4 regions of the Bacillus sp. PK6-026 genome follow, and region 4 is predicted to be linked to each of the others. Evidence: predicted binding sites of a transcription regulator. Region 4 holds the regulator's gene; each other region holds the start of a gene.
What was found. Region 4 encodes Rex, which represses fermentation and respiration genes when NADH is low (regulators of the CRP and FNR family bind a similar motif). Its sites were predicted from a motif close to TTGTGAAATATTTCACAA; they were not measured.

Region 1: the regulator Rex is predicted to act here: its motif matches at 2,165-2,182, upstream of M1D59_RS20945 (cytochrome ubiquinol oxidase subunit I).
Region 2: the regulator Rex is predicted to act here: its motif matches at 1,884-1,901, upstream of M1D59_RS10655 (nitrate/nitrite transporter).
Region 3: the regulator Rex is predicted to act here: its motif matches at 2,308-2,325, upstream of arcA (arginine deiminase).

Annotation. Positions count from the first base shown of each region.
Region 1 covers NZ_CP096418.1:4,107,750-4,111,964, reverse strand. The annotation lists gene M1D59_RS20960 (malic enzyme-like NAD(P)-binding protein) at 1-166, shown strand, start outside; gene M1D59_RS20955 (DUF1259 domain-containing protein) at 184-573, opposite strand; gene M1D59_RS20950 (formate/nitrite transporter family protein) at 658-1,446, opposite strand; gene M1D59_RS20945 (cytochrome ubiquinol oxidase subunit I) at 2,238-3,644, shown strand; gene cydB (cytochrome d ubiquinol oxidase subunit II) at 3,631-4,215, shown strand, end outside.
Region 2 covers NZ_CP096418.1:2,054,202-2,058,416, reverse strand. The annotation lists gene M1D59_RS10670 (nitric-oxide reductase large subunit) at 1-652, opposite strand, end outside; gene M1D59_RS10665 (Crp/Fnr family transcriptional regulator) at 808-1,476, opposite strand; gene M1D59_RS10660 (DUF2164 domain-containing protein) at 1,520-1,759, opposite strand; gene M1D59_RS10655 (nitrate/nitrite transporter) at 1,980-3,164, shown strand; gene M1D59_RS10650 (Crp/Fnr family transcriptional regulator) at 3,311-4,024, shown strand; gene M1D59_RS10645 (YwiC-like family protein) at 4,070-4,215, opposite strand, start outside.
Region 3 covers NZ_CP096418.1:4,137,009-4,141,223, forward strand. The annotation lists gene M1D59_RS21075 (YfjD family protein) at 1-304, opposite strand, end outside; gene M1D59_RS21080 (YitT family protein) at 509-1,345, opposite strand; guanidine-I (ykkC/yxkD leader) riboswitch at 1,432-1,538, opposite strand; gene argR (arginine repressor) at 1,708-2,148, shown strand; gene arcA (arginine deiminase) at 2,413-3,648, shown strand; gene argF (ornithine carbamoyltransferase) at 3,678-4,215, shown strand, end outside.
Region 4 covers NZ_CP096418.1:640,153-644,367, forward strand. The annotation lists gene M1D59_RS03215 (ABC-F family ATP-binding cassette domain-containing protein) at 1-1,784, opposite strand, end outside; gene moaC (cyclic pyranopterin monophosphate synthase MoaC) at 1,931-2,437, shown strand; gene M1D59_RS03225 (redox-sensing transcriptional repressor Rex) at 2,441-3,085, shown strand; gene M1D59_RS03230 (twin-arginine translocase TatA/TatE family subunit) at 3,124-3,297, shown strand; gene tatC (twin-arginine translocase subunit TatC) at 3,304-4,080, shown strand; gene M1D59_RS03240 (YdiK family protein) at 4,125-4,215, opposite strand, start outside.

The sequences.
Region 1 (4,215 bases), 900 kb from region 4:
GGAATCGATCAGCCACCCGATGCTGGTCGCGGCCGCCGAAGCGATCGCATCCTGCACAAAACAAGGCGATCTTGTGCCTGATCCGCTGAATCCTGATGTTCACGAGATTGTGGCCAAAGCAGTCGAAAGGGTCGCACTTTCAGAAATGGGAAAAATGAACGGATAAAGAAAACAGCTGCTGCTTTATCGCAATACGGATAAAGCGGCAGCTGTTTTTCTTGCGAATGTTAACGGCGGTTCTATAGATTGAAAATGAATATATAAAATATTCGGTTTTGTAAAAATCCAATGATTGTGGAGAGCGCTGATGATGATGCCTTGATCGACAAGCTTTTTTGTAAACAACGGAATTTCTTCAGGCAAAATGGCAACTTCGGCCATATTCAAGGCGATTCCGTTTTGATCGAGCGACTCGAACATGACTTCTTCCATGCCGACTCCACGGCTTGGCCTTCCTTGAATCGTGACGCGCAAATTCCGTTTGATGCTGACAGAACAGACACCGTGTTCAATGTGCGGCTCCCCATTTAAAATATGTCCAAACTGCTGGCAAAGCGAATGAAAACTTTGCATCTGCTGAACCTCCATTTTTAAAGTTACCACGATTTTATGAAGGGAACCCGCATATTTAGAATCCTTTAAAAATGGACAATCTTTTTATTTGATGATTTCTTCACCGCCCGGCTTGTTTGCATAGTGGTACATGAAGCCCATCATAAACGCGCCTCCGATCAGGTTCCCAAGGGTTACCGGAATCAAGTTATGGATTGCGCCTGCAATCGAAATCGTATCCGGATGCTCGGTGACCAGAGAGACGGCAAAAGTGGCCATGTTCGCGATGCTGTGTTCATAACCGGAAATAAAGAAAGTAAAAACAAACAGCATCATAGAGAACATTTTCGCTCCGTCTCCTTTTTGCGCCATCGGAACAAAGAACGCAAGGCAGACTAGCCAGTTACACAAAATCGCTTTGAAGAACAATTCGGTCACCGGCGTATTCATTTTATGTTCCGCCACGCTAAGTATAAAGCCGGTGGAAGAAGGATCCTTAAATAAACCGGTCGCAAAGATGAGGCCTGCGAAAAACACGGCGCCCATTAAATTTCCTGCATAGCTGAACATCCACAGCTTGATAACAGCGGGCCAACGCATTTTTTTACGAAGCGCAGCCAATGTATAATAAAATGTATTTCCCGTAAATAAATCTCCTCCGCCATAGACGATCAGAATAATGGCGCCCCCGAATGTGATTGCTGCAATTGGATATGTGAACGGAGAATGTTCAACATAAAATAGATTCCCCGTTTTAAACGCTACAATGACTCCGAACCCGATAAACATACTGGCCAGCATAGCTCGTAAAAGATAACGAAGCGGGCTTTGCATAAAGATGCTTTGCTTTTTTAAGGCAAGCTCTTCGACTAGAACAAGTGATTTTGATTCCATGTTTTCCACCACCATCAAGTGTTTACTTAAGAAGTATCTATCATAAATACAAACTAAGTATAGCAGGATATTGTGAAACATTTCACAAATTTTGTGTACTTTGTTTGAACAAATGTATGGTTCGATTTTCATAGAATAAACAAGGTATCGTTATTGTTTATTTTTAAGTAATAAATATTCCATCCATTCGTAAAAGCCTGAGGGAGCGATGTTTCAAAGATAGCTCGACAGGAAGGGATACGGCAGCAAGCAGGTTAAATGCGCAGTGCAATCAGCTGGTGCTGTATGAAAGCATAGATGAAGGACGTGCGCAAAAGGCTGAGGGAAGATTTCACAGATTGGACAAAATAGCAGGACTTTCCGTCAGGCGTTTTCAAGCTGAAGGAAAGCGCCAAATTTGTTTAATTGCATATAACGGTATTCTTTTGATCCGCAAGGCTTTGCGCAGAGAATCGCAACCGTTGAATGACAAAATGCTCCGGCGGGAATGAGGGGCATTTTTCTCATGCTGATTTAGTTCTTGTTAACCACAGTGTCACAAAATAGCTATAATTTCTTCGGATAATTGTCACAATGACATCCATAAATTAGGGAATATGTACTTTATTTAAGAAGGGATTCGCGGTAAAGTACAGGTATAAATAACCATCCGGATAATATCGGAACATCAATGTGGGCCAAGGTCACCCTTTTGTCTGTGATCATATTCATAAGATTCATGTGAAACTTTGAGCAAGGGTGATGCCATTCGGCAACGGTCCGGCTAGAACAAAGAGGAGGAGACTGGAACAGTGGACGAACTCATTTTGGCAAGATTTCAATTTGCTTCAACAACGATCTTTCACTTTATTTTTGTACCGATGTCAATCGGGCTTGTCTTTATGGTTGCTTTAATGGAAACTCTATACGTCGTAAAGAAAAAAGACATTTACAGAACGATGGCTAAATTTTGGGGGCACTTATTTTTAATTAATTTTGCAGTCGGTGTGGTCACCGGGATTCTACAGGAATTTCAGTTCGGAATGAACTGGTCGGAGTACTCCCGCTTTGTCGGTGATGTATTCGGCGCTCCGCTCGCGGTGGAGGCGCTGCTTGCTTTCTTTATGGAATCGACGTTTATCGGTTTGTGGATATTTGGCTGGGATCGGCTTCCGAAGAAGATCCATTTGCTGTCCATCTGGCTTGTTTCGCTTGGAACGATCATGTCGGCGTTTTGGATTTTAGCGGCCAACTCGTTTATGCAGGAGCCTGTCGGATTCGCGATCAAAAACGGCCGCGCGGAAATGACCGATTTCTTTGCGATTATTAAAAATCCGCAGCTATGGGTTGAATTTCCGCACGTCATTTTCGGTGCGCTTGCCACCGGAGCGTTTTTCATTGCCGGTGTCAGCGCGTATAAAATGCTGAAAAAACAGGAATTGCTCTTTTTTAAAAAATCCTTTCAAATCGCGATGATTGTGGCGCTTGTTTCCGGCATCGGCGTAGCGTTCAGCGGACATGAGCAGGCCCAGCATCTGATGAAGAGCCAGCCGATGAAAATGGCTGCCAGCGAAGCGCTTTGGGATGACAGCGGTGATCCTGCAGCTTGGACGGTGCTTGCGAACATTGACGCGGACAAGCAGGAAAACAAATCAGAGCTCAGCATCCCGTATGCGCTTAGCTATTTGGCTTATAAACAATTCAGCGGCGATGTGCCCGGAATGAAGACGCTGCAAAAGCAATATGAAGAAAAATACGGAGAAGGAAATTATATTCCGCCGGTGAAAACGACGTTCTGGAGCTTCAGAATCATGGCCGGCTCAGGACTTTTAATGATCGTTGCCGCTTTGACTGGCCTCTATCTCAGCTTCCGTAAAAGACTTGAAACAAGCAAATGGTTTTTGCGGACGATGGTGGCTTTAATCGCCTTTCCATTCATTGCAAATACGGCGGGGTGGATCATGACTGAAATCGGACGCCAGCCGTGGACGGTGTTCGGTATTTTGACAACGGCGCAGTCCGTGTCGCCGAACGTATCAGCGGGAATGCTGCTGTTTTCCGTCATCGCGTTTACAGCGATTTATCTTGTACTGGCGCTCGTTCTTGTCTACTTGTTTGTGCGGGAGATTAAAAAAGGGGCTGCACACCATGACCACCATCATGATGATTCCGTATCGACAGACCCGTTTGATCAGGAGGTTTACCATGGTATCTCTTAATGAACTTTGGTTTATATTAGTCGCTGTGCTGTTCATCGGTTTTTTCTTTCTTGAAGGTTTTGATTTCGGCGTCGGAATGGCGACCAGGTTTCTCGGGCGCAACGAGCTTGAACGGAGGGTGATGATCAATACGATCGGCCCTTTCTGGGATGCCAATGAAGTCTGGCTGCTGACTGGGGGAGGCGCGATTTTCGCGGCTTTTCCAAACTGGTATGCCACGATGTTCAGCGGATATTACATTCCGTTTGTCTTTGTTCTTCTTGCATTGATCGGACGCGGAGTCGCGTTTGAATTTAGAGGGAAAGTCGAAACCGCAAAATGGAAGAAAACATGGGATTGGGTCGTATTTTTCGGCAGCATTCTGCCCCCGTTTTTGTTCGGTGTTTTATTTACCAGTATTTTGCGCGGTATGCCGATTGATGCCGATATGAATCTGCACGCCGGTTTTACTGACTATGTGAACGTCTATTCCGTAACAGGGGGAGTCACCGTTACACTTCTCTGCCTGCTGCACGGCCTGATCTTTATTACGTTGAGAACGGAAGCCGATTTGCGCGACCGGGCAAGACAG
Region 2 (4,215 bases), 1.4 Mb from region 4:
AAAGCCATGCCGTCCAGAAGATAAAATCGGAGATCTGCGTGATTTGGTCTTCGCTGTCAACCCACGCTCTGTCGCGTTTAGGCATGTGGCTTTCTTTAATTAAACCGGGCTCAAGCCCCCAGCCGTCTCCTTTTGTAAAGACATTGCGGTAATGATCACGCACTTGCTGCAATCCATAAACCTGCGCATCTGTCAGCTTCAATGTATCTGACGCGCGATTATAACGGTTTTTTCTCATTTCGCGGATGACTTGATTCCGGATGGTGGACTGCTTTTCATCTGAAAGTTGTTTAAAGCGCTTGCCGTATCGTGCCTCCGCCTTAAAATCCTGCATCCCTTCCGTATAGATTTTCAGGGCTTCGGCCGTGTAATCAGGCCCCATGTAAGATCCGTGCCCCAAAATCGTGCCATAATCCATCAGCGCGTATTTTTGAAATACGGCCTGACCGCCTGAAATGGACGATTTGGTCATGAGCACCTCTCCGTTTGGCCCGGACACTTCAACTGGTCTTGGTGCAAGTCCTTTGAAGATCCAATAGCCTCCCAAAAGCAGCACCGAAAAACTAACGATTAAAGTAAAGACGAGAACAGATTTCAAAAAACCGTTTTTCGATGCTTTTTTAACGGGCACCGTCTTTCTTTGAACTTCCATTGCGGTTCACTCCTTTTTTGATTTTGCATGTCCTAAGATACTGGATATGCAGCACACCGGTTGTGAACCAGATCACTTAAATAATGGCGGATTTGTGAACAAAATAAAAACAGGCTTTCCATCTGTTGTTCAATGGAAAGCCTTCATCTTATCCTTCAATTGCAGCCGTTCAGCCAGTCTGTATCATGTATGAAAATTCCGCTCCTGTCAGCTGTCAGCAGATTTTTCTTTTTCATTTCATTTAATGTGCGGTTAATCGTTTCCCTTGACGTTCCGACCATGTTCGCAAAATCCTGATTGGTAATGGGCAAGCTGATGTAGACCCCTTTTTCTTGAGGAATGCCGTGTTCTGCAGCGAGCTTCATTAATACATGCGTCAAGCGGTGCTGGACATCTTTTGAAATAAAACCCTGGATCCGCTCTTGCAAATCGAGAATCTTTTTCCCCATGATTTGCATCACTTTTATTGTCATTTCCGGATATTTCATCAAAAGTTCATTAAAATCAGCGATGCGGATTACGATCAACTCGGTTTCCTGAACGGCTTCGGCTGTTGCCGGGTATGGGGAGCGGTCAAAAAAGCCGACATGGGGAAACATGTCCCCGCTTTGCAGAATCGAAATCACTTGCTCATTGCCGTCTTCATCGATTTTAAAGGCTTTAACAAGACCGGATTTAATGAAGAATACCGCTTCCCTCTCTTCCCCTTCCATAAAAACAAACATTCTCGGCTGATAGGTGCGCTTGACCGCGATTTGCTCGATTTGTTTGAACTCTTCATCATTCAGCCCGCTGAAAATCATAAATTGCTTCAGAAACTCCATTGGTCTTTCAATCCCTTCGGTTTTGCTAAAGGAGAGCGCGTTGTCACAGACGGCGCTCCAGCGCAAAGAGCTCTTCTTCAATCGCCGCTGCCTTCTCTTCCACGACTCTGCGGCTGTCCTTCAGCGCCTGATTATAAAAGTAAGGGCCCAGCTTTTCCTTTACGAATTCAAACATTTGAATCGCCGCGATGTCTCCAACCTCTTCTCCCCTTTCTTCAACATAAAAGCGTTTGATTTCCTCGATGATCGCTTGCTTTTCTTCTTGCGTAAGCTTTATAAACATAAAAGCGGCACTCCTTTTTTTATTTTCATGATAAACGAAAAAGTCCGCAAATGAACCATTTATTTTTTACATCCGTTTACTATCCCTCACTTACCGATATTAAACACGAATCAAACGAATGACCGTGTGACGTAATTCACAATGTTTTTAAAAGACTTTTTGTAAGATAAACATGCTGATTGATTTATTCATTTTTCCCTTTGAAAGGAGCAAAAACGCAATGGTAAATCGTCAAAAAATACAATTACCGCTGCAGTCATTTAGTTTAGTCGCAGGATTTATGGTTTGGGTGTTGATTTCCTCTTTAATGCCCCACATTAAGCAGGACATCGCCCTGACAGACAGTGAGATCTCCCTTGTCACGGCCATTCCGGTCATACTCGGCTCGCTTCTGAGGATTCCGCTGGGATACTACACAAACAGATTCGGTGCGAGAATCACGTTCATGATCAGCTTTGTGCTGCTTCTGTTCCCGATTTTTTGGATCAGCACAGCCGATTCGCTGTTCGACTTGATCCTTGGCGGATTCTTCCTCGGCATCGGCGGAGCGGTCTTTTCCATCGGGGTCACATCATTGCCGAAATACTACCCTAAAGAAAAACACGGGTTTGTCAATGGGATCTACGGCGCCGGGAACGTCGGTACAGCGATTACCACGTTTGCCGCTCCTGTCGTAGCAAAGACAGCCGGGTGGGAAAATACGGTGCGGATGTACATCGTGTTAGTCGCCGTATTCGCTTTATTGAACTTTATCCTTGGAGATCGAAAAGAAACAAAAGTGACGGTTTCTGTAACAGAGCAAATGAAGGCAGTCTACCGAAATCAGACATTATGGTTTTTAAGCTTGTTTTACTTCATTACATTCGGATCTTTCGTCGCGTTTACGATTTATCTTCCGAACTTTCTTGTTAATCACTTCGGGCTTGATCCCGTTGATTCAGGGCTTAGAACCGCCGGATTTATCGCTGTCGCAACTTTTCTGAGGCCTGTCGGCGGCTGGCTCGCGGACAAATTCAACCCGCTGAAGCTGTTGATGTATGTATTTGCCGGCTGTACCTTGTCAGGGATTTTATTGGCCTTTTCACCCAGCCTCGGACTTTACGGATTTGGGGTATTAACCGTTGCCGTGTGCGCCGGTCTTGGAAACGGGATCATCTTTAAGCTTGTGCCGCTTTATTTTTCAAATCAGGCCGGCATCGTCAATGGGATTGTATCAGCGATGGGCGGCTTGGGAGGATTCTTCCCGCCACTCATCCTGTCAAGCGTTTTTCAGGCAACCGGCCATTATGCGATCGGATTCATGGCGCTGTCAGAAGCAGCCCTTGCCAGCTTTGTGATCGTGGTCTGGATGTATTTTCAGGAAGTGAGCAAAACATCGACCAAAACGAAGACGAACCATTTATAAACCTTTCCTGCAAAAGGAGCCTTGAGCTGATGTGCTCAGGCTCTTTTTTGGGACTTTATTCATAAGTTCACAATATTGTTTATATTTAAAAGGTCACTCAGCCTTATTTAACGTTAAAATAAGAACTGCTAAAGGGGTGACGCTCAATGAATATTTCTGTTAGAAAATCAGACACAGATTTGCTCTCAGACGATCTGCATCACTTGCTGGAATCAATCAGTACACGACGAAAAATCAGGCAGGACACATTCCTTTTTCAAGAAGGGATGGATGCGGAGGAACTGTATCTTATTCAGTCGGGACTTGTCCAAATCGGCAAATTGACGTCCGATGGCAAAGAACTGACACTCAGAATGTGCAAAAAAAATGATATTGTCGGGGAGCTTACGCTTTTTACAGAAGATGCGAAATATATGCTGAGCGCAAAGATCCTCTCTGATGGCGAAGTGTTGGTCATCAATAAAGATAAGCTTGAAAAAGAACTCATACAAAACGGTGCACTGACGTTTGAGTTTATGAAATGGATGAGCACGCATTTGCGAAAGATTCAATCGAAAATCCGCGACCTTTTGCTGAATGGTAAAAAAGGCGCGCTCTACTCCACCTTGATCCGTCTCGCAAACAGCTACGGCATCACAAGAAGCGACGGGATTCTCATCAATATTGTGCTGACGAACCAGGATCTGGCGAAATTCTGTGCCGCCGCAAGGGAGAGCATCAACCGCATGCTGAGCGACCTCCGGAAGAACGGTGTCATTTCAATTGAGGACTCGGGAAAAATCGTCATTCATCAGCTCAACTATTTAAAACGCGAAATCGACTGTGAAAACTGCCCGCTCGACATCTGCAATATCGACTGAAAAAACGAAAACAAACAAGGACATGAAGCACAGTGTCCTTGTTTTTTACGTTTGCAGCAGAAAAACGATCAACACGGCCATAAAGAAACAGGCATTCACCAGCTCTGAGATTCCGATTGTCTTAATCGACAGTTTCCTTCCATGTAAAAACCACGCTCTGAAACTGCTCGGCACTACACCAAGCACGGCCC
Region 3 (4,215 bases), 870 kb from region 4:
TGTCCTTGAACAATACAGATTTCTTCCCTGAGAACAGCCGCCCGCCTTCTCCCTCGATCATGCTGAAGATGATGTTTCCTTTTTTCGTGAATGCCGGAAATATCATTAGAAAAGTAATCAAACCATAGATGATCCCGAAAAGTCCGACTCCCAGGTAAAGCAATGAATATTTCGATTCGAGTTTTATTGCTTCATAAAAGAGCCACAATCCGACCAATCCGAAACCTGCCGTCCCCGCAAAAGCCCATACTCTAAAGAACATTCGGCTTTTCACATCAATTGGTTTTTTTTCTTCCTGTTCCAAAAATAATAGACCTCCTTTACTTCAGCAAGCGGATTTCTATATTAATGATATTCATGCCACAATCTACCTTACCACAGAAACCGGTTTCTGCATAAAACTTGCAGTGTGAATGATCACGTATTCGTCCAATCAGCAGACGATCTGTCCCTAATCACGACCCGATGAATACAAAAAGGCTCCCGGCCATCTGCCGGCAGCCTTCCCCTATTTTGAAATATCAACAAATCCTTCGCCGAATACATCCCTGACATCGTGGATGATGACAAATGCTTTTTTATCTGTGCTTCTTATAATTTTCTTGAGCATGGACAGCTCTTGTTTATTAATGACAATGTATAGAATTTCTTTGGAATCGCCCGTATAGTGTCCGCGTCCCGTTAATATCGTGACGCCGCGGTCCATCAAGGTATTGACCTGCGCGGCGATCTCGTTTTTATGCTCAGAAATGATCGTGATCGCTTTTTTCGTGTTGAGCCCTTCGATAATGAAATCCATGACCTTTGTGGCGATGTACAGCATGACAATCGTAAACATCAGCTTTTCAGCACCAATGATAAAGTAGGAACTGAACACGACAACTAAATCGATCATCAGCAAGGCATAGCTGATGTTCCAGTCGAAATATTTATTGGCGATTCTCGCGAGAATCGCAGACCCGGCAGTGGTTCCGCCGACACGAATGATCATGCCGATGCCGACGCCGGCAAATACCCCGGCAAAGATCGTGCTGATGATCACTTCATCAGCCGGCACCGTCCAATCTTCAGTAACATGCAGAAAAAATGAATTGGCCGCCACCGCAATGATGGTATAAATCGTCGTTTTTTTATCCAAAAAGCGATAGCCGATAATCAGAAGAATGCCGTTCAGCACAAAGTTTGTGATGCCCGGAGACCATTCAAAAACGTAGTATAAAATCAGCGTGATCCCCGTGACGCCGCCTTCTCCCAAGTCATTCGGGATGGCGAACAGATTCACGGCTAACGCAAAGAAAAATGCGCCTATAACAATCAGGATCATATCCATTGCTTTCTTTTTCATAAAACTGCATCCCCTTCCTTATTCGTAGTCGATTTCCTGTAAAAAGTAAAAAAGCCCCGGAGAGAAGCTCTTTGATTAAGAGCAAAAACTCCTGGGCTTTTATCCCACCGTGTCATAACGATATCTTCGCTATGTGTTTTCTCTCGGACCAGACCAGCGCGGAACCCACTGCGGAACCCTAGAAAACCACCTTTTCTCTGTTATCAATTTGTCATCTTCAAGCATTATAAGTGAAATTTTGGGGTCTATCAACCCCTTTAACAGCCTGAAAGATTTGTTTTTTTGTAAAATAGCTTCCATCTGCCGACGATAAAACCGTCCTATAATAATAGATATACGTGTTTTGCCTGGGAGGCGCTCTTATGAACAAACAAAAACGGCAATGGCTCATCAAGCAAACCATTCTCGAACATCCGGTAGAAAATCAGGAACAGCTGGCATCCCTGCTGGAAAAACGGGGCATCGCCGTTTCGCAGTCTACCATTTCCCGCGATATTAAAGAAATGTATCTTGTGAAACAGCCCGGTGAAAACGGAAAGCTTGTCTACACGACAAATGCTTCCTTATCCATCAACCCTTCCAAAATATTAAAAGATAAAATCTCCGACGTTGTCCTGCATGTGCATCGGACGGACAACTTGATCATTATTAAAACAATGCCCGGCAACGCCCATGCCATCGGCGTCCTTCTTGATAAGCTGGGAAGCCCGGAAATGCTGGGCTGTATATGCGGGAACGATACATGCCTTGTGATTTCCCAATCGCCTGAGGCAGCCCAATCATTTTGTGATCACTTATGCTGATCCGGCCATCCGGATCAGCTTTTTTTCCCTCAAAAAAATTTTTTCAAAAAATCCCCTTTAAAAATATACACGTTTTATACGTTCTATTCTCTGCTCCTGCAAGGACTCATTTTCGATTTATCATAATTATTCATTTTTGTTTTTGCTTCATCAAAAAACATGTGAAATATATCACGTTTTCGTTGTTATCGCTTTCACATCGCGCTTTTCCTTCCTGTTTTAAGCTGTACATGTAACAAAAAGAGCTTAGGAGGCGGGATGATCATGACAACACCGATACACGTTTACTCTGAAATCGGCCCTTTGAAAACCGTCATGCTGAAGCGGCCCGGTCGGGAACTGGAAAACCTCACACCCGAATATCTGGAAAGGCTTCTCTTTGACGATATTCCCTTTTTGCCAGCGGTGCAAAAAGAGCATGACCAATTTGCAGAAACGTTAAAGAAACAGGGAGTTGAAGTTCTTTATTTAGAAAAGCTGACGGCTGAAGCCCTGGATGACGCTTTCATCCGCGAGCGGTTTATCGATGAGCTGTTAACGGAAAGCAAAGCAGATATCAACGGCGCTTACGACAGACTGAAAGAGTTCTTGCTCACCTTTGACGCCGATTCGATGGTCGAACATGTGATGAGCGGCATTCGAAAAAATGAGCTGGAACGCGAAAAGAAATCGCATCTTCATGAGCTGATGGAAGACCATTATCCATTTTATCTCGATCCGATGCCAAACCTTTACTTCACAAGAGATCCGGCGGCCGCCATCGGAAGCGGACTGACCATCAACAAAATGAAAGAGCCTGCTCGCAGGAGAGAGTCGCTGTTTATGCGCTACATTATCAATCACCACCCGCGTTTTAAAGGACATGAGATTCCGGTTTGGCTTGACCGTGATTTCAAATTCAATATCGAAGGCGGAGATGAGCTTGTCTTAAATGAAGATACCGTAGCGATCGGGGTATCAGAACGGACAACGGCTCAGGCGATCGAGCGTCTTGTCCGGAACTTATTTCAGCGGCAGAGCCGGATTCGCCGCGTACTGGCCGTCGAAATACCGAAGAGCAGAGCCTTTATGCATTTAGATACCGTCTTCACGATGGTTGACCGAGATCAATTCACGATCCATCCCGCCATCCAGGGGCCTGAAGGAGACATGCGGATCTTCGTTCTTGAGAGAGGGGAAACGGCAGACGACATTCGTACGACTGAAGAACACAATCTGCCGGAAGTGCTAAAAAGAACGCTCGGCCTTTCAGATGTCAACTTGATCTTCTGCGGCGGCGGAGACGAAATCGCTTCAGCCAGGGAGCAGTGGAATGACGGTTCCAATACACTCGCGATCGCTCCTGGTGTCGTCGTCACCTATGACCGGAATTACATTTCTAACGAATGTTTGAGAGAACAGGGCATTAAAGTTATCGAAATCCCGAGCGGAGAGCTTTCAAGAGGACGCGGCGGCCCGCGCTGCATGAGCATGCCGCTCTATCGCGAAGATGTGAAATAGCCAAACCTAAAGAAAAAGGAGAGAGATCCATGAACCAAACGATTGATTTAAAAGGCAGAAGCTACTTAGCTGAAAAAGATTTTTCCGAAGAAGAAATCCTCTATTTGCTCGATCTCGCCCAAAAATTAAAAGAAAAAAAAGCGCAAGGCATCAAGCATCGCTATTTGGAAGGTAAAAACATCGCTTTGCTGTTTGAAAAGCCTTCTACAAGAACGCGCTGCGCTTTCACGACAGCCTGTATCGACCTCGGTGCGCATCCCGAATATTTGGGCAAAGACGACATTCAGCTCGGCAAAAAAGAATCGATCGAAGACACAGCCAAAGTTCTCGGCCGCATGTTCGACGGAATTGAATTCCGCGGATTTGAACATGAAAAAGTGATTTCCCTGGCAGAGCATTCCGGTGTACCGGTATGGAACGGGCTGACCGATTTATGGCATCCGACGCAGATGCTTGCGGACTTTATGACAGTGAAAGAACATACGGGACGCGTAAAAGGGATCAAACTCACCTATATCGGCGACGGCCGTAACAACGTCGCGAACAGCCTGCTCATCGGCGGCGCCA
Region 4 (4,215 bases):
TCGATCTGTTCTTCAATGTCCGTAATTCTTGTTTCGATTTCTTCAATCCTGCGCTGCCGCTGGCGTTCTTTTCTTTTCAGCTCTTTTTCTTCTTCATAGCTCTTTTTTGCGCCAGGTTTTTCGGAAGCGTTTTTCTGATGCTCTTCCGTCTGTTTTTCTAGTTCTTTCAGTTCAAGCTGCTGCGCTTTTTTTTCTGTGTAATAATCGTAGTCGCCTAAATATTCTTCTGCTTTGTCGCGGGAAAGCTCCAGTACTTTTGTCGCGATCCGGTTGATAAAATAGCGGTCATGGGACACAAATAATATCGTTCCCGGGTAATCGATCAAAGCGTTCTCCAAGACTTCCTTGCTGTCCAGGTCGAGATGGTTTGTCGGCTCATCAAGAATAAGGAAGTTCGCTTTTTGGAGCATCAGCTTGGCGAGGGCAAGCCTTGCTTTTTCGCCGCCGCTTAACGCGTGTACAGGTTTTAATACGTCTTCTCCCGAAAACAGGAAGTTGCCGAGGCAGGTCCGGATATCCTTTTCATTCATTTCCGGATAATCGTCCCAAAGCTCGTCAAGCACGCGTTTTGACGACGTCAATTCAGCCTGTTCCTGGTCATAGTAGCCGATTGAGACATGGGAGCCTGTCGCGATTGTTCCCGATACCGGCTGCAGCTTTTGAATCAATGCTTTTAAAAGGGTTGACTTGCCGATTCCGTTCGGTCCGACCAGTGCAACGCTTTCCCCGCGGGTGATGTGAAAGTTCAATGAACGGAGAAGCGGGGGCTGCTCCTGATAGCTTACTGTCAAGTCTTCCACCCGCAGTACATCGTTTCCGCTTTGCCTTGTAATTTCAAAGCGGAAAGACGCCGACTTTTCATCTCCGAGCGGTTTGTCCATGATCTCCATCCGTTCAAGCTGCTTTCGTCTGCTCTGCGCCCGTTTCGTCGTCGAAGCTCTAGCCAGATTCCGGTCGACGAACTCCTGCAGCTTGGCGATTTCGTCCTGCTGCTTTTCATAAAGCTTTGTTTCCTTTTCCAGCTGTTCGGCTTTTAATTGGAGATAAGAGCTGTAGTTCCCGGTATATTTTTTGCTTTGGGACCGGCTGATCTCGTAAACTTGGGTAACCACTTTGTCAAGAAAGTACCTGTCATGGGAAACGATTAAAATCGCTCCGCTGTAATTTTGCAAATATTGTTCAAGCCATGTCAGGGTATCGATATCCAAGTGGTTTGTCGGTTCGTCCAAAATGAGGAGGTCGGGTTTTGTCAAAAGCATTTTTCCGAGGGCAAGTCTTGTTTTTTGACCTCCGCTTAAGTCCTGGACGCGGACGGAGTCGTCAAATCCCGCAAAGCCGAGCCCGTGCATGACGGATCTGACCTCTGCCTCATATTGGTAGCCGCCTTTGTCCTTGAACTCCTGCTGAAGCCTGTCATACGTCTTCATCAATGATTCAAGCATGTCCGGTCCGGCCTGCGCCATCTTTTCCTCGATCGCGCGCATTTCTTTTTCCATTTTTTTTAGAAAATCAAATACCGACAGCAATTCCTCTTTGAGCGTCAGCTTGGAATCGAGGCCGGAATGCTGGTCAAGGTAGCCCATCGTCAAATCTTTCGGCTTGATGATGTCCCCCTTTTCATATGAAAGTTTTCCTGCGATAATCTTTAGAAGAGTCGATTTTCCGGCGCCGTTGCGTCCGACGATCGCAATCCGGTCCCGAGATCTGACTTCGAGTTTTATATTCGTTAAAATCGTATCGGCTCCAAACGATTTTGAAAGTTGGTTCACTTGTAAAATCATCATGATCTTTCACCTCTTGTCTGCTATTTTAAGTGTAGCCTATCACTGCGCAGTCAGCAAACAATTAAGTGAAGTCTGGAAGATTTTAGCCAAAGAAAAAGACAGAATGAAAAAAATAGTGTATGATCGTTATAAGGAGAGTTCAGAACATGAATGAGTTTACACATTTTAATGAACAAGGCAGAGCCAAGATGGTTGATATAAGCGAAAAGGAAGCTTCAGTACGCACAGCTGCGGCTGTTTCAAGCGTGTCTATGAATCGAACAGTACATGAAAAAATCAAAAACCGGGAAATCGGAAAGGGCGATGTATTGGCGGTGGCGCAAGTGGCCGGAATCATGGCCGCAAAACAGACATCCGCCATCATCCCGATGTGCCATCCGATCGCTCTGAAAGGAGTCGACATCGCCTTTCGCTGGGAGGAGAAAGAACAGAAGAGCATCCTGCATATTCAATCTAAAGTGAAGACCAAAGGGAGCACAGGTGTGGAAATGGAAGCGTTAACTTCGGCCTCCGTATGTGCGCTGACCGTATATGACATGTGCAAAGCGGCGGATAAGGGAATGGTGATAGGACCGACCTTTCTTCTCGAAAAGACAGGTGGGAAAAACGGTGACTATAAAAGGGAAAAAGCTGATGTAGACATGGAGGATTAGTTTATGAACATGGATCATTCAAAAATTCCGCAAGCGACAGCGAAACGGTTGCCATTATATTATCGTTTTTTAAAAAACCTTCATGCATCCGGAAAACAGCGTGTATCTTCCGCTGAGCTGAGCGATGCCGTCAAAGTCGATTCTGCGACCATCCGCAGGGACTTCTCGTACTTCGGCGCGCTCGGAAAAAAAGGATACGGCTACAATGTCAATTATTTGCTGTCCTTTTTCAGAAAGACGCTTGATCAGGATGAAATGACGAACGTAACGCTCATTGGCGTGGGGAATTTGGGGACAGCCTTTCTCCATTACAATTTTATCAAAAATAATAATACAAAAATCGCCATGGCGTTTGACATCAATGAGGAAAAAATCGGAACCGAGGTCGGCGGTGTTCCCGTCTATGATCTGAATAGACTTGAAGAGCATATGACGGATGATATCCCCGTCGCCATTTTGACGGTACCGGCTCAAGCCGCACAGTCGATTACAGACAGGCTGGTGGCGCTTGGCATTAAAGGCATTCTTAATTTCACGCCGGCCCGCTTGAATGTGCCGGAACACATTCGCATTCATCATATAGATTTGGCGGTTGAACTTCAGTCGCTGGTGTATTTCATGAAACATTATTCAATGCAGGAAAAGTAAAACGGAAAACGAAAAATAAAGGAAAGGGGGCAGGCTTTATGCCAATCGGTCCTGGAAGCTTTATTTTAATTGTCGTGGTGGCGCTTTTGATATTCGGCCCGAAAAAACTTCCCGAGCTGGGAAGAGCGGCGGGAAACACGCTGAGGGAGTTTAAGAATGCGACAAAAGGTTTGGCTGACGACGATTCCGATAAAAAGAAAGAAGATCAGTAGGATAGGATGACATTTATGAAGGAAAGAGAAATGTCGCTGATAGAACATATCACAGAACTACGCAGACGGCTTGTGATCACTTTTTTCTTTTTTGTTTTATTTGTTGTGGCAGGCTTTTTATTGGCAAAGCCGCTGATTATCTATCTGCAGCAGACGGATGAAGCAAAGCTGCTGACGCTCAACGCGTTCAAGCTGACCGATCCTTTATTTGTGTACGTGCAGTTCGCGTTCATCATCGGCGCCGTCTTGACTTCGCCGCTTGTTTTATACCAGCTGTGGGCTTTCATTAGCCCGGGGCTGTATGAAAAGGAACGAAAAGTGACGCTCAGCTATATTCCGATATCGATTATTCTTTTTTTAGGCGGCATTGCCTTTTCTTACTTTATTTTATTTCCGTTTGTCGTGGACTTTATGACGAGAGTCTCAGATGATCTGAATGTCAACCAGGTCATCGGAATACACGAATATTTTCAGTTTCTGCTTCAGTTGACGCTTCCTTTTGGCTTATTGTTTCAGATGCCTGTGGTCATCATGTTTATCACAAGGCTCGGCCTCGTGACGCCGATGTTTTTGGCGAAAATCAGAAAATACGCATATTTTGTGTTGTTCGTCATCGCGGCCCTCATTACACCGCCTGAGCTTTTGTCGCATTTAATGGTCTCAGTGCCATTGCTCATTCTTTATGAAATCAGTATCGTGATTTCAAGAATATCCTACAGGCAGGCGCAAAAAACAATGATTCAAGAGGAAAATCAAGCGTTTTTGAACGACCATACTAAATAAGAGCCATTCTTTTTCAGAATGGCTCTTTTCCTTCACAAAAAAGGCTATTGATCTTTTCGTTTCATCTTGCCGGCCAGGGCGAACATTTTAAAGGAAATGCTGATATTATAGGCTGCGAAAAGCATCAGCAGGATC